2 regions of the Dryocola baronae genome follow, and region 2 is predicted to be linked to the other one. Evidence: predicted binding sites of a transcription regulator. Region 2 holds the regulator's gene; the other holds the start of a gene.
The links. Region 2 encodes sigma-54, which starts transcription at its own class of promoters, with help from an activator protein. Its sites were predicted from a motif close to GTTGGCACANNTTTCGCTNT; they were not measured.

Region 1: hycA (formate hydrogenlyase regulator HycA) is a predicted target of sigma-54. The motif match lies at 3,105-3,124, and genes of this name have one in related genera.

The regions. Positions count from the first base shown of each region.
Region 1 is NZ_JBINNY010000001.1:4,886,486-4,894,056, forward strand. It holds gene hypE (hydrogenase expression/formation protein HypE) at 1-119, opposite strand, end outside; gene hypD (hydrogenase formation protein HypD) at 360-1,481, opposite strand; gene ACSPHG_RS23075 (HypC/HybG/HupF family hydrogenase formation chaperone) at 1,481-1,741, opposite strand; gene hypB (hydrogenase nickel incorporation protein HypB) at 1,732-2,595, opposite strand; gene hypA (hydrogenase maturation nickel metallochaperone HypA) at 2,588-2,947, opposite strand; gene hycA (formate hydrogenlyase regulator HycA) at 3,248-3,703, shown strand; gene ACSPHG_RS23095 (4Fe-4S dicluster domain-containing protein) at 3,788-4,393, shown strand; gene hycC (formate hydrogenlyase subunit 3) at 4,390-6,198, shown strand; gene ACSPHG_RS23105 (respiratory chain complex I subunit 1 family protein) at 6,209-7,135, shown strand; gene ACSPHG_RS23110 (hydrogenase large subunit) at 7,153-7,571, shown strand, end outside.
Region 2 is NZ_JBINNY010000001.1:4,503,284-4,510,854, reverse strand. It holds gene rapZ (RNase adapter RapZ) at 1-659, opposite strand, end outside; gene ptsN (PTS IIA-like nitrogen regulatory protein PtsN) at 713-1,204, opposite strand; gene hpf (ribosome hibernation promoting factor) at 1,290-1,577, opposite strand; gene rpoN (RNA polymerase factor sigma-54) at 1,600-3,036, opposite strand; gene lptB (LPS export ABC transporter ATP-binding protein) at 3,085-3,810, opposite strand; gene lptA (lipopolysaccharide ABC transporter substrate-binding protein LptA) at 3,817-4,377, opposite strand; gene lptC (LPS export ABC transporter periplasmic protein LptC) at 4,346-4,921, opposite strand; gene kdsC (3-deoxy-manno-octulosonate-8-phosphatase KdsC) at 4,918-5,484, opposite strand; gene kdsD (arabinose-5-phosphate isomerase KdsD) at 5,501-6,487, opposite strand; gene ACSPHG_RS21245 (calcium/sodium antiporter) at 6,503-7,480, opposite strand.

The sequences.
Region 1 (7,571 bases), 380 kb from region 2:
CGCGCCTGGTCTTCCTGTTCGGCGAGGTAAGGGTTATCAAACGCCAGCATAAAGAGATCGGCGATGAGTTTTTGCATTGCCTGGCCGCCGCTGCCGTGGGCGAGTTCGATGGTTTTCATATATTTACCTGTGTCGGGAAGCACGTCGTTTACCCGACCTACATGCGGATCGTAGGGTGGATAAGCATTAGCGCCATCCACCAAATCTTGTCGGGTGGCACTTCGTTTACCCGACCTACATGCGGATCGTAGGGGGGATAAGCGTTAGCGCCATCCACCAAATCTTGTCGGGGAGCACTTCGTTTACCCGACCTACATGCGGATCGTAGGGTGGATAAGCGTTAGCGCCATCCACCGTTTTTAGGCTTCACATTCCTGGGAACGGTATTGATACCACGCCGCGCAGGCCCCTTCGGAGGAGACCATCAGCGCGCCAAAGGCGTTTTGCGGATTGCAGGTTTTGCCGAACATCGGACACTGATGCGGCTTGCATCGCCCGGTTAACACGTCGCCACAGCGGGCGCGCGGATCGTCATAAACCTGCTGCGGCGCGGGTTTAAAATGTTCTTCCGCGTCGAACTGGCGATAGCCTTCGGTAAGGCGCACGCCGGATTCGCTTATCGTCCCCAGGCCCCGCCATTCTGAATCGCCGCGCACGGCAAACACTTCCGCAATCGCCCGCTGGGCGAGCGCGTTGCCTTCATCCGGCACCACGCGCCTGTACTGGTTTTCCACCGCGCTTTGCTGGCGGATTTTTTGCTCCACCAGCATCACCACGCCCTGCAGGAGATCCAGCGGCTCAAAGCCCGCCACCACCAGCGGGCGCTGATGTTGGGTGGCGATAAAATCATACGCCGCCGTGCCGATCACCATGCTGACGTGGCCGGGGGCGAGGAACGCGTCGATGCCGTTATCCGGCTGTTCGAGCAGGCTGCGCAGGGTCGGGATCAGCGTGATGTGCTGGCAGAAAAAGTAGAAGTTGTTCACGCCCTGCGCCTTCGCCTGCTGTAGCAGAATGGCGGTGGCGGGCATGGTGGTTTCGAAGCCGAGGCCAAAGAACACCACCTTGCGCGCCGGGTTTTCTTTCGCCAGCGCCAGCGCGTCCAGCGGCGAATAGACCACGCGTACGTCCGCGCCGCGGGCTTTGGCCTGCATCAGCGATCCGCTTTTACCCGGTACGCGCATCGCGTCGCCAAAGGTGCAGAAAATCACCTCCGGGTGGCTTGCGATCTCAATGCAGGTATCGATGCGGCCCATCGGCAGCACGCACACCGGGCAGCCAGGCCCATGAATAAACTCGATATTTTCCGGCAGCAGCTGGTCGAGGCCGAACTTGAAGATGGCGTGGGTATGGCCGCCGCAGACTTCCATAATGCGCAGCGGGCGCTCGGCGGTGTAGCCCAGCTTCGGCGCGCGTTCGCGCAGCACGTCAATAAGCTGCATGACTTTTTCGGGGGCGCGGTATTCATCGACAAAACGCATCAGCCGCGCTCCTCGCCGAACAGCAGGCCGCCAACGTCCGGCTCTACTTCGAACATGTTTTGCAGCGCGTCCAGCGTGTCGCGGGCCTCCTGCTCGTCGATTATCGCCATCGCAAAACCTACGTGTACCAGCACCCACTGGCCGATTTGTGCGTCGCCCACCAGCATCAGGTTTACATCGCGCTTGATGCCGCAGACGTCCACCTTCGCGCTGCCGTCGGCCAGACGTTCAACGATTTGACCGGGGATGCCTATGCACATCGCTGCGCCTCCAGCCAGGCCAGCCACTTGTCCATGCCTTCGCCGCTGGTGGCGGACACCAGCAGGATTTCGATGTTCGGGTTCACCTGGCGGGCGTAATCGAGACATTTTTCTACGTCGAACTGCAAATAGGGCAGCAGGTCGATTTTGTTGAGCAGCATCAGCGAGGCGGCGGCGAACATATGCGGATATTTCAGCGGTTTGTCCTCGCCCTCGGTCACCGACAGCACCGCAACCTTATGGCGTTCGCCAAGGTCAAAGCTCGCCGGGCAAACGAGGTTGCCGACGTTTTCGATAAACAGAATGCCGCTGCGTTCGAGCGGCAGGCGCTGCACGGCGTCGCGGATCATCTGCGCGTCGAGGTGGCAGCCTTTGCCGGTGTTCACCTGAATGGCGGGCGTGCCGGTGGCGCGGATGCGCGCGGCGTCGTTAACGGTCTGCTGATCGCCTTCGATAACCGCGCAGGGCACGTTACCGTGCAGGCGTTTCAGGGTTTCGGTCAGCAGGGTGGTTTTACCGGAGCCGGGGCTGGAAACGAGGTTCAGCACCAGCTGCTGGCGTTTCGCAAACTGCTCGCGGTTGTAGACGGCGAGCTGGTTGTTTTTATCCAGCACGTTGAGTTCGATTTCCAGCATGCGGCGCTGGGTTATGCCCGGCGCGTGGGTGCCCGCCGCGCCGTGGCCGTAATGCAGGTCGCCCTGCTCGTCGGCGGTGGGCGCAAACTTCACGCCGGTGATTTGCATGGCCGGACGCGTTGCCGGGGCGAAAGGCGCGCTGCGGAATCCGGAATGCGGGTTACGCTCGTCGCCTTCTATATACAGGTTGCCTTCGGCGCAACCGCAGGTGCTACACATGGTTTGTCTCCTCTACTTCCAAACGCTTGATCTGCACGCCGTCATCCGCCACTACGCGCAGGTTGCTCCCCTCACACAGCGGGCAGCGCCGCACCAGCGAGGACAAAAGCTGGACGTGCTGCTGGCAGTCGTGGCACCAGCATTCCGCTTCCTGTTGATGAATGTGAAGCTGGCAGCCTTCGGCGAGCGTGTCGCGGCAAACCAGTTCGAAACAGAACTCCAGCGCGCTTTTCTCGACGCAGGAGAAAGCGCCAACTTCCAGCCACACGCCGGTCACGCGCAGCGCGCCGTGCCGTTTTGCCTGAGCTTCGATGAGTTCCAGTGCGCGTTGGCAGAGGGTGATTTCGTGCATAGTGCCTCCGGGGTATCTGGCGGAGGTAATGCAAGGAAGATGCCAGGTCGGGAGGATGGGTGATTGGGGTGGGATTGGGACGCCCTCAGGCCACTCCGATCGGCTCCCTCTCATGCGGAGAGGGTTAGGGAGAGGGCGTCCAATGCCGCTGTCGCCCGGTGGCAAAGATGTCGAAATGACATGTCATGCCCACCGTCACTTCCGCATCGAAAACCATAAAATCCAATAAAAACATCATATTAAAAAATTGGCACGAAACATGCTCTGTGGGGGTATCAGCACAAACAGAGTGATTTAAAGATGAACATTTGGGAACTGAGCGAAAAAGCCGACTACATCGCCGACAAACACCAGCGCCTGCTCGCGCAGTGGCAGAACTACTGTAACACCCTGATTCAGGGCATCACCCTCTCGAAAGCCAAGCTGCATCACGCGGTGGGCTGCAATCCGGACGACTCCCTGCGCTTCTTTTTATTCGACCACTTCGTTATCCACATCGCGCTTGCGGAAGGCTTTAACAGCCACACCATCGAGTACTACGTCGAAAAGCGTGACGGTCAAGACAAAGTACTGATTGCTAAAGCCATTCTTGATGACGATGGCCGCGTGGACGCCAGCATCAGCAACCGTAATCGTGAGCAGGTGCTTGAACACTATCTCGAAAAAATCCGCCCGGTTTACGAATGCCTGTATCGCGCCGTGCATGACGATGCGCCCGTATCGCTGGTGCCGCTCCAGAGTCAGGCGCGGGCCTAGCGCCTGCCGGGTGTCGAAAACTGTCGAAATGGCAGGCTTCGGCACGGTTTCGTCAAAAATGATGATATGCCCCAAGGAACGATAGTGAACCGTTTTGTAATCGCAGATTCCAAACTTTGTATGGGCTGCCACACCTGTGAGGCGGCCTGTTCGGAGATCCACCGCCTGCACGGCCTGCAGTCCATGCCGCGCCTGAAACTCATGCGCAACGCCGCCGAATCGGCACCGCAGATGTGCCACCACTGTGAAGACGCCCCGTGCGCCGGGGTGTGCCCGGTTAACGCCATCACCCGCGTAGACGGCGCGGTGCAGCTTAACGAAAGCCTGTGCGTCAGCTGCAAGCTGTGCGGCATCGCCTGCCCGTTCGGCGCGATTGAGTTTTCCGGCAGCCGTCCGATTCATATTCCCGCTAACGCCAACAGCCCGAAGGCGCCGCCTGCGCCACCGGCACCGGCCCGCGTGAGCACCCTGCTCGACTGGGTTCCCGGCGTTCGCGCAATCGCGGTGAAATGCGATTTATGCAGCTTTGACGAAGGCGGCCCGGCCTGCGTCCGCACCTGCCCGACCAAAGCGCTGCGCGTGGTTGATAACAAAGATCTCAGCGCCGCCAACAGGCGCAAACGTCAGTTAACGCTTGGCGTTTCCCTTGGCGATCTCACTTCGTTTACCCAGCCTGAGGCAAAAAAATGAGTGCTTTTATTCTGATTCATTGGGCGCTGCTGGGCTTTGTGGCAAGCGCCGTTCTTGCCGCCGCAACCCGCTTCCATAAGCCGCTGAGCGGCGTAATTGCCGGTCTTGGCGGCGCGGGCAGTTCGCTGCTGACGCTGCTGGCGGGCGTTATCGCCCTCGGCGGGCTAAACGGCGAGGCGCAAATCTGGCACTGGCAGATTGAACTGAACGCCTTCAACGGCGTGTGGCTCGCCACCGTCGGCCTGTCGGGGCTGTTTATCTCGCTGTTTAACATCGACTGGCACCGCCATCACGCGGTGCGCGCCAACGGCTTCCTGCTTAACGTGGTGATGGCCGCATCGGTGACCGCGCTGGTGGCGACCAATTTCGTGACGCTGGTGGCGATGGCGGAGATCGTCTGTCTTGCCGGGTACTTCCTGACCGGCTGCCAGCAGTCCGGCAAGCTGTGGTTCGCCCTTGGCCGCCTCGGCACCGTGCTGCTGGCGATTGCCTGCTGGCTGCTGTGGCAGCAGTACGGCACGCTGAACTTCGGCGAGCTGCACCGGCAGGCATTCACCGTTCCGGTTAGCTCAACCATCTGGCTGCTTGGCCTGGTGGGCTTCGGCTTTATGTCGGGGATTATTCCGCTGCACGGCTGGGTGCCTCAGGCGCACGCCAACGCTTCTGCTCCCGCCGCCGCCGCGTTCTCGGCGGTGGTGATGAAAATCGGCCTGTACGGCATTATGTGCTTCTCGCTTATCGGCAACGTGATGCCGCTGTGGTGGGGCGTGCTGGTAGTGGTGCTCGGCATGGTCACCGCGTTTATCGGCGGGCTGTACGCGCTGATGGAACACAACATCAACCGCCTGCTGGCTTACCACACTCTGGAAAACATCGGCATTATTCTGCTCGGCCTCGGCTGTAGCCTGATTGGCTTTGCGCTCCGCGAACCGACGCTTATCGCGCTCGGCATGGTGGGCGGCCTGTATCACCTGTTCAACCATAGCCTGTTCAAAACCACGCTGTTGCTCGGCGCGGGGGCGGTATGGTTCCGTACCGGGCATCGCGATATCGAGAAGCTCGGCGGTATCGGCAAACGTATGCCGCTGATTTCTTTGGCGATGCTGGTTGGCCTGATGGCGATGGCCGCCCTGCCGCCGCTGAACGGCTTTGCCGGTGAATGGCTGATTTACCAGTCGTTCTTCCACCTTGGCACCCTGCCGTCGTTCGTCGCCCGCTTCCTCGGGCCGCTGCTGGCGATGGGGCTTGCGATTACCGGCGCGCTGGCCGTGATGTGCGTGGCGAAAGTTTATGGCGTGACCTTCCTCGGCGCGCCGCGCACCCCGGAAGCGGAAAGCGCAACCTCCGCGCCGTGGCTGATGAACCTGAGCGTTGCCGCAATGGCGCTGTGCTGCGTGGCGGCGGGCGTTGCCGCACCGTGGTTTATCCCGCTAGTGCAGAACGCAATCCCGCTTCCGCTGCAAACCGCCAACACCACCGTATCGCAGCCGATGATCGCCCTGCTGCTGATCGCCTGCCCGCTTCTGCCGTTCATTCTGATGGTGGCGTTTCGCGGCGACCGTCTGCCCAACCGCACGCGCGGCGCGGCGTGGGTTTGCGGTTACGATCACGAACAGGCAATGGTGATTACCGCCACCGGTTTCGCCCAGCCCGTCAAAGCGGCGTTCGCTCCGCTTATCAAGCTGCGTAAAACCCTTAACCCGGTGAAATGGGTGCCTGGCTGGCAGTGCGACTGTCTCGCCGGCACGTTCCGTAAGCTGGCCATCATCGAACTGGCCGTGCTGCTGGTTGCGGTCATCGCCTGAGGAGCCTGACATGAACACAATTTTCTTCTCGTTGATTCAGGCGCTGGTGCTGTTCGCCGTCGCGCCTTTGCTGTCCGGTATCACCCGCGTCACCCGCGCCCGCATGCACAACCGCCGTGGGCCGGGCGTGATGCAGGAATACCGCGACCTGTTCAAACTGCTGGGCCGCCAGAGCGTGGCCCCCGCCGCCTCCGGCTGGGTGTTCCGCCTGATGCCGTTCGTGATGGTGGGCGTGATGCTGACCATCGCCACCGCGCTGCCGGTGGTGACGCTCTCTTCACCGCTGCCGTGGCTTGGCGATCTCATCACCCTGATTTACCTGTTTGCCATCGCCCGCTTCTTCTTTGCCATCGCAGGCCTGGATACCGGTAGCCCGTTTACCGCCATCGGCGCGAGCCGCGAAGCGATGCTGGGCGTGCTGGTGGAGCCGATTCTGCTGCTCGGCCTGTGGGTTGCCGCCCAGGTGGCGGGCAGCACGCATATCAGCAATATCACCGCCACGATTTACCACTGGCCCGTCGCGCAGTCGTTAACCCTGCTGCTGGCGTTTGCCGCCTGCGCGTTCGCCACCTTTATCGAAATGGGCAAGCTGCCGTTCGATTTGGCCGAAGCCGAGCAGGAGCTGCAGGAAGGCCCGCTGACCGAATACAGCGGCGCGGGTTTCGCGGTGCTGAAATGGGGGATTTCCCTCAAGCAGCTGGTGGTTCTGCAAATGTTTGTCGGCGTTTTCCTGCCGTGGGGCCAGATGAGCGCCTTTAGCTGGGGCGGGCTGGCTATCGCCGTCGTGCTGGCGGCCGTAAAGCTGGTTGCCGGCGTACTGATTATCGCGCTGTTCGAAAACAGCATGGCGCGCCTGCGGATGCTTGAAACCTCGCGCATTACCTGGGCCGGTTTTGGCTTTGCCTTTTTAGCCTTCGTCTCCTTGCTGGCGGCGTGATTTAAGAGAATTTAACAATGTCTGAAGAAAAGATTGGTCAACATTATCTCGCCGCGCTGCATAAGCAGTTCCCCCATGCGGTGATTGACGAAGCGTGGCAGACCAAAGATCAAATCACCGTCACCGTGAAGCTGAATATGCTACCGGAAGTGGTGGAATGGCTGTATTACCAGCAGGGCGGCTGGCTGTCGGTGCTGTTCGGCAACGATGAGCGCCAGCTGTGCGGCAGCTATGCGGTTTACTACGTGCTGTCGATGGAAACCGGCGTGAAGTGCTGGATCACCGTGCGTGTGGAAGTGGACGCCGATAAGCCAGAATTCCCGTCCGTCACGCCGCGCGTGCCTGCCGCCGTGTGGGGCGAGCGCGAGGTGCGCGATATGTACGGCCTCCAGCCCGTTGGCCTGCCGGACGAGCGCCGCCTGGTGCTGCCGGACGA
Region 2 (7,571 bases):
TAAATAAAATTGTGCACTTCCGTGTGGCGGTCGAGGAACGCGGCGACCGGGCGATCCAAACCGGTCATCGGACGCAGTTTCGGGTCCCAGTGCGGGTTCGGCAGGAAGCGTACGTCAAACACGTAATCGGCATCGATGGGAATACCGTGCTTGAAGCCGAAGGATTCAAAGACCATCGTCAGCTCGCGTTCGCGTTTGCCCAGCAGGCGGGTACGCAGCATTTCAGCCAGCTCGTGCACCGACATTTCTGAGGTGTCGATGATCAAATCCGCGCGCGACTTCAGCGGTTCGAGCAGATCGCTTTCTTCATCGATGGCGCTTTCCAGCGACAGGTTCTTGCTTGAAAGCGGGTGTAAACGGCGGGTGTCGCTGTAGCGGCGGATCAACGTGTTGCGGTCCGCGTCGAGGAACAGGAGCTGCGGGGAAAACGTATCAGGCAGATTGGTCATCGCCTGCTCGAAAATCTCCGGGTTTTCCGGCATGTTGCGCACGTCGATGCTGACCGCCGCCGAGATTTGCCGTTCCGCGAGGGTTTTTGCCAGTTCCGGCAGTAGCACTACTGGCAGGTTATCCACGCAGTAGAACCCCATATCTTCCAGTGCACGCAAGGCTACAGACTTCCCTGAACCAGAGCGGCCGCTGACAATCATCAGCACCATGTCTTTACTCCCCCGACTTCTCAAGCTGCGGCATAGACGATACCGCGGCCAGATTATTCACTTTCACTACCGTTTTCGGTATCGGTAATGATCTGATAAAGCTCTTCGTCGCTAAGTGCAGCCCGCAGGCGGCGGCAAATGGTTTTGTCCGCCAGGCGTTTAGCCACCAGTGACAAGGTGTGCAGATGCGTCTTGGTCTGATCCGCTGGCACCAGCAGGGCAAACAGCAGGTCGACCGGCTGGTTATCAATTGCATCAAAGGCGATTGGCGTCTCCAGCTGGATGAACACCCCCACGGCGCGCAGGGTATCCTCTTCAAGTTTCCCGTGAGGAATGGCGATACCATTGCCGATGCCGGTACTCCCCATGCGTTCGCGTGTCAGCACCGCTTCAAACACGACCTGCGGCGGTAGACCGAGCTGTTTTGCAGCCAGTTCGCTGATGATTTCCAAAGCGCGTTTCTTGCTCTGGCAGTGGACACCACTTCGGGTACATTCCTGGTTAAGGACATGACTAAGTTGTAGAACGGAATCGTTGTTCATCATAAGTTCACCTGAGCACCCTGTTAAGCTAACGGCCCGTTGACCTTGGGACAACGAGCCGTCGAGGCGTAAACAGACACCCGGATTATCAATGTTGTTTTAGTTTATCTTTATGTTTAGTTAACTGGCGAGCCAGTTTATCGATCAGGCCATCAATGGCCGCGTACATGTCCTGCCCTTCGGCACTGGCATGCAGCTCACCCCCGTTCACGTGCAGCGTCGCATCTGCAAGGTGGGTGACTTTTTCCACTTTTAACACAATGTAGACCTGATTAATGCGTTCGAAGTACTGCTCCAGTTTGGCAAATTTCGCATTCACAAAATCGCGTAACGCGTCGGTGATTTCGACATTTTGTCCTGTAATGTTGAGCTGCATAGTGTCTTCCTTATCAGTTGGGTCACACCAGCTGCTTACGCTGGTTTGACGGTGGTATGGATAAAGACTCTCGATACTTCGCAACAGTGCGGCGTGCCACCATGATCCCCTGATCTGACAGCATAGTCGTTAACTTGCTGTCGCTAAGAGGTTTCGCGGGGTTTTCCGCAGCAATTAACTTCTTCACCAGCGCGCGAATCGCCGTGGAGGAGGCTTCGCCACCGCCTTCGGTATTCACGTGACTCGAGAAGAAATACTTCAGTTCAAAAATGCCTCGCGGGCTGTGCAGATATTTCTGCGTCGTTACGCGCGATATGGTGGACTCGTGCATTTCCACCGCCTGCGCGATATCGGCCAGCACCATCGGCTTCATGTGTTCTTCGCCGTGCTCAAAAAAACCTTGCTGCTGCTCGACGATACAACGGCTGACGCGCAGCAGCGTATCGTTACGGCTTTCCAGGCTTTTGATCAGCCATTTCGCATCCTGCAGATTGCTGCGGATGTACTGCGAATCGCTGTCGCTTCTGCTGCTGGTGCCGAGCGCGGCATACTGCTGGTTTATTTTCAGGCGTGGAATGCTATCTGAATTGAGCTCCACGGTCCATTTTCCCTGTGCTTTACGGACCAGCACGTCCGGGATTACGTATTCGGGTTCGCCGGTTTGGATGGACTGGCCGGGGCGCGGATCCAGAGATTGAATCAGACACATCGCCTCTTTCAGCACTTCTTCTTTGAGGCGGGTGACGCGCATCAGGCTGCGGAAATCGTGGTTTGCCAGCAGATCCAGATGCTCGCTTACGATAAGACGGGCTTCGCTCAGCCACGGCGTTTCTTTCGCGTATTGGGATAGCTGAATCAGCAGGCAGTCGCGCAGATCGCGCGCGGCGACGCCAACCGGGTCGAAACGCTGAATGCGCTTAAGCACCGCCTCGATCTCATCAAGGCTGACCTCGTCGTTGCCCATGCTTTCCAGAATGTCTTCCAGCGGTACGGTGAGGTAGCCCGTTTCGTCAACGGCGTCGACGATGGACGTGGCGATAGCAATGTCGGTTTCGGTAAAAGGAGTGAGATCTACTTGCCACATCAGGTAATCCTGAAGCGACTGGGTGGTTTCGCCCTGATAAACAGGCAGCTCGTCGTCGATGTAGTCGGTGCCGGTGCCGGAAGGGGTTCCTGCGGTGTAGATTTCGTCCCAGCTCGCGTCCAGCGGGAGTTCGTCAGGCATCTCTTTTTGTTCCAGAGCCTCACGGGTGTCCAGCGCCGCTTCTTCTTCGCGCGCTTCGAGGGAGTCGATTTCTTCATGCAGGTCGGTTTGCTCAAGCAGTGGGTTACTTTCCAGCGCTTGCTGAAGTTCCTGCTGTAACTCCAACGTCGACAGCTGCAGCAGGCGGATGGCCTGTTGCAGCTGGGGAGTCATAGCAAGCTGTTGGCTAAGCCTAAGCTGCAAACCTTGCTTCATATTCAGAGCGGGTATCCTCAGATCTACAGTTTAATTCTTCCTACCCTATCAGAGTCTGAACTCTTCGCCCAGATAGACGCGCTTAACGTGCTCATCTTCCAGAATTTCTGCTGGCGCGCCGTGGGCGATTAGGTGGCCCTGGCTGACGATATAAGCGCGTTCACAAACCGCGAGGGTTTCACGTACGTTATGGTCAGTAATCAGCACACCGAGCCCGCTGTCGCGCAGGTGTTCGATAATTCGCTTGATGTCGATGACCGAAATGGGGTCAACGCCCGCAAAAGGTTCATCGAGCAGAATAAATTTTGGATTCGCCGCTAAAGCGCGAGCGATTTCCACGCGACGGCGTTCACCACCGGACAGCGACTGGCCGAGGTTGTTACGCAAATGCTCGATGTGGAACTCTTCCATCAGCTCGTTTGCGCGGTCGTCGCGCTGCTCGGGCGTGAGATCGTCACGGATTTGCAGCACGGCCATCAGGTTATCAAACACGCTCAGACGGCGGAAAATGGAAGCTTCCTGCGGCAAATAGCCGATGCCACGGCGCGCGCGCGCGTGCAGCGGCAGCATGGAGATATCTTCATCATCGATAATGATATTGCCCGCATCGCGCGAGACGATGCCCACAACCATATAAAACGTCGTGGTCTTACCCGCGCCGTTCGGGCCGAGCAGGCCGACAATTTCGCCGGATTTAACGGTCAGACTTACGTCTTCCACCACGCGGCGGCCTTTATAAGCCTTGGCGAGGTTCTTCGCGATTAAAGTTGCCATAACGAATTAGTTACTCTTTTTCGGTGCTGGAGCGGGTGCCGCCTTGCCGTCTTTATTCTGCAATTGTGAAGGCACCAGAATCGTGGTTACGCGCTTACCTTTTTCGCTAAACGCCTGCATTTTCTGTTCTTTGACCAGATAGGTAATCTTGTCGCCTTTGATATTGCTGTCGAGCTGTTCCAGGAACGCGTCCCCGGTTAACACCACAAAGTCGTTTTGCAGCTCATAGTGCATCTTGGAAGCGTGGCCTTTTACCGGCTTGCCGCTGTCCTGCATCTGATAGAAGGTGGCCGGATTACCGTAACCATCGATCACTTCTTTGCCCTGCTCGCCGCCCGGACGCGTGACCACAACCTTATCGGCGTTGATCTTGATACTGCCCTGCGTGACGACCACGTTGCCGGTAAAGGTAACGATGTTGCTTTGCATATCCAGCGACTGCTGATCTGATTCAATATGAATCGGCTGATCGGTATCACCGGTCAGCGCGAAGGCCGAAAAGCTGGCGGCCAAAAGCGTACTGGTCAGTACTAAATTACGGCTGAGTTTGTTTATTCTGGATTTCATAGGATGTTCTAACCTTTTCAATCAGCTCGGCGTTCTTGCTGCGCAAATTACCGCGCATTTTCAGGCCGCTGGAGTTAAAGCTGGTACCGTACAGCGTCACCAAATCATCAGACGCAACATCCTGAGTGATCAAGTTAACCTGCGCATTGTCTGTGGTAATTTTGCGTAGCTGCGAATCGGGCGTCAGCGCCGTGAGAACAACGTTCCCGTACAGATACAGCATTCGGTCATTAGTCAGTTTGGCGCGATCTGAGCGTAATGACCAGGTCGCTACTTTATTTTCATCGTACTGCGTCATTATCGGGTTGGTGAACCAGGAAATGGCCGTATCTGAGAAATATTCAACGTGTTCCGCGACTAACCGGTAGTTCAGCGCCCCTTCAGGGTTATAAACCACGGTGGTGGAGTGTTCGCTTTTATAGGTTGGCTCGTTAGCGTTCACGGTCGTGGGCGACACGGCATCCTGGTCGGCCAGATTAATGCCGATCAGCACGAGCGCTATCAGTGCCAGCAGGATGATAAACCAACGCCTTGTTTTACTCATATGGATAGCCCTTTGGCCTCATCAAGCTTCCCCTGCGCAAGGAGTAAAAGATCGCAGACTTCGCGTACCGCTCCGCGCCCACCGTTGATTCGTGTGACGTAATCCGCGCGCGGCGTCAGCAGTGGATGGGCGTCGGCAACGGCAACGCTCACGCCAACCTGTGCCATCACCGGCCAGTCGATGAGGTCATCACCGATATAGGCCACCTGTTCCGGCGCGACGGCGAGTTTATCCAACAGATCGCGAAAAGCCAGCAGCTTGTCGGATTGGCCCTGATAAAGATGGGTAATCCCCAACGTCTCGCAGCGGTCTTCAAGCAGCTTGGCTTTGCGACCGGTAATAATAGCGACTTCGATTCCGGAGGTGAGGGCGCAGCGAATGCCGTAGCCATCTCGCACATTAAAGGCCTTCAGCTCTTCGCCGCTGTTGCCCATGTAGATAAGGCCGTCAGACATCACGCCGTCGACATCCAGAATAAGCAGGCGTACGTTGGCCGCCCGCTCCATCACGCGAGCACTCACCGGCCCATAACAGGTATCGAGTGACGCTTCATGGTTACTCATTAAGTCTAATCCTTTGTTAAACCACGCCTGCGCGCAGCATGTCGTGCATATGTACCACACCGAGCAGTTGGTCGCCATCGGCAACCAGTACTGAAGTAATATGGCGGGACTGCATCAGGTTTAAGGCATCAACTGCCAGCGTACCCGGACGGACGCGAATGCCGCCTGCGGTCATCACATCCGCGATATTAAGCGTGTGTAAATCAACGCCCATATCGAAGACGCGGCGCAGGTCGCCATCGGTGAAGATACCCTGGATTTTCATCAGGTCATCGCAAATCACCGTCATACCCATATTTTTACGGGTAATTTCCAGCAGCGCGTCGCGTAAAGAAGCCTCTTTGCTGACGTGAGGGATTTCATCGCCGGTGTGCATGATGTCGTTAACGCGTAATAACAGTTTACGACCCAGCGCACCGCCCGGATGGGAAAGTGCGAAATCTTCTTGGGTAAAGCCGCGGGCTTTCAGCAGGGCAACCGCCAGCGCATCGCCCATGACCAGCGTCGCCGTGGTGCTGGTGGTTGGCGCAAGGCCCAGCGGGCAGGCTTCCTGCGGGACTTTGATGCACAGATGGATATCAGCGGCGCGGCCCATCGCGCTTTCCGGGCGGCCGGTCATGCAAATCAGCGGCACCTGAAGGCGTTTAAGAACGGGGATCAGCGCCAGAATTTCGTTGGATTCACCGGAGTTGGAAATCGCAATCACCACGTCCTGCGCGGTGACCATGCCTAAATCGCCGTGGCTCGCTTCGCCAGGATGAACAAAGAAAGCAGGCGTGCCGGTACTGGCGAAGGTTGCCGCCATTTTCTTACCGATATGGCCTGATTTCCCCATTCCCATAACCACCACTTTGCCGGGGCAGTAGAAAATCTTTTCACATGCCTCGGAAAAGTCGGCATTAATGTATTGATCGAGCTGCGCCAGGCCTTCACGTTCAATGTTCAGCACGTCCTTGCCTGCCTGTTGAAAGTCAAAACCCGGCTGTAAATCTATCTGTGACATAGTTCCGTTTCCCCTTTATCCCACGACTGGTGATGCCACAAACCACAGCACCACGATCCATACCAAGAAACCACATGTTAACAGAGCGCCCGCCGCCTTGCCGATAGAGCGAGGCTTGCGCCAGCAAAGCACGGCGAAAATGGCACTTACCGCCAACATCACCCAGTAGTCACGGGCGAAGGCCAGCGGGTCAATATCGCCCGGAGCGATCAGCGCTGGAATGCCCAGCACAAACGCGATATTAAAAATGTTCGAGCCAATAATATTACCGATGGCAATGTCATCTTCGCCCTTACGGGCACCGGCTATGGTAGTCGCCAGTTCCGGAAGGCTGGTGCCGACGGAAATTATCGTCAGGCCGATAACCAGCTGGCTTACGCCGAAAAAGTTCGCCAGAACCGTGGCGTTGTCGATAACCATGCGTGTTGCCATGGGCAGAATAATCAGCGCCACGGCGAGCCAAAGAAACGCCACCGAACGGCTGCCGTCGCGGGGTAATTCCGCGACCTGCTCGCGCGTCAGGCTGTCGTGGCCCTGGCGCTCGGCCAGAAGCGCAATCTTGACGATAAACAGCAGGTACAACACGGCCATCGCAATCAGCAATATGCCGCCAATACGGCTGAGACTGCTGTCGAACAGGAAAAGTCCCGCAGCGATGCTAAAGAGTAACATTAGGGGCAATTCACGACGTAGGATATCGGAATTCACGGTAAATGGGTGTAAAAGCGCCGCAAGCCCAAGAATTAACATGATGTTGGTGATATTGGATCCCAGCGCGGTACCGACGGCTAAATCCAGCTGCCCGTGCAGCGCGGCGGAGCCTGCGACTATCATCTCTGGCAAAGATGTGCCGATACTTACCACGGTCATACCGATAATTAACGGCGGGATCCCAAAATTGCGGCAGAGTATAGAAGCGGCAAACACCAGGCGGTCGGCACCGTAGACCACAAGCAGCAAACCGATAATTAACAGAGCCGTAGCTAACAGCATGCAAAATCCTTTATTAAGGTATAATCGCCGGTCCTGGCCTGGTAAATCCCGGCTTGCGTACAGATCTGAAGGGGGTGGCAATCGTGCTTAA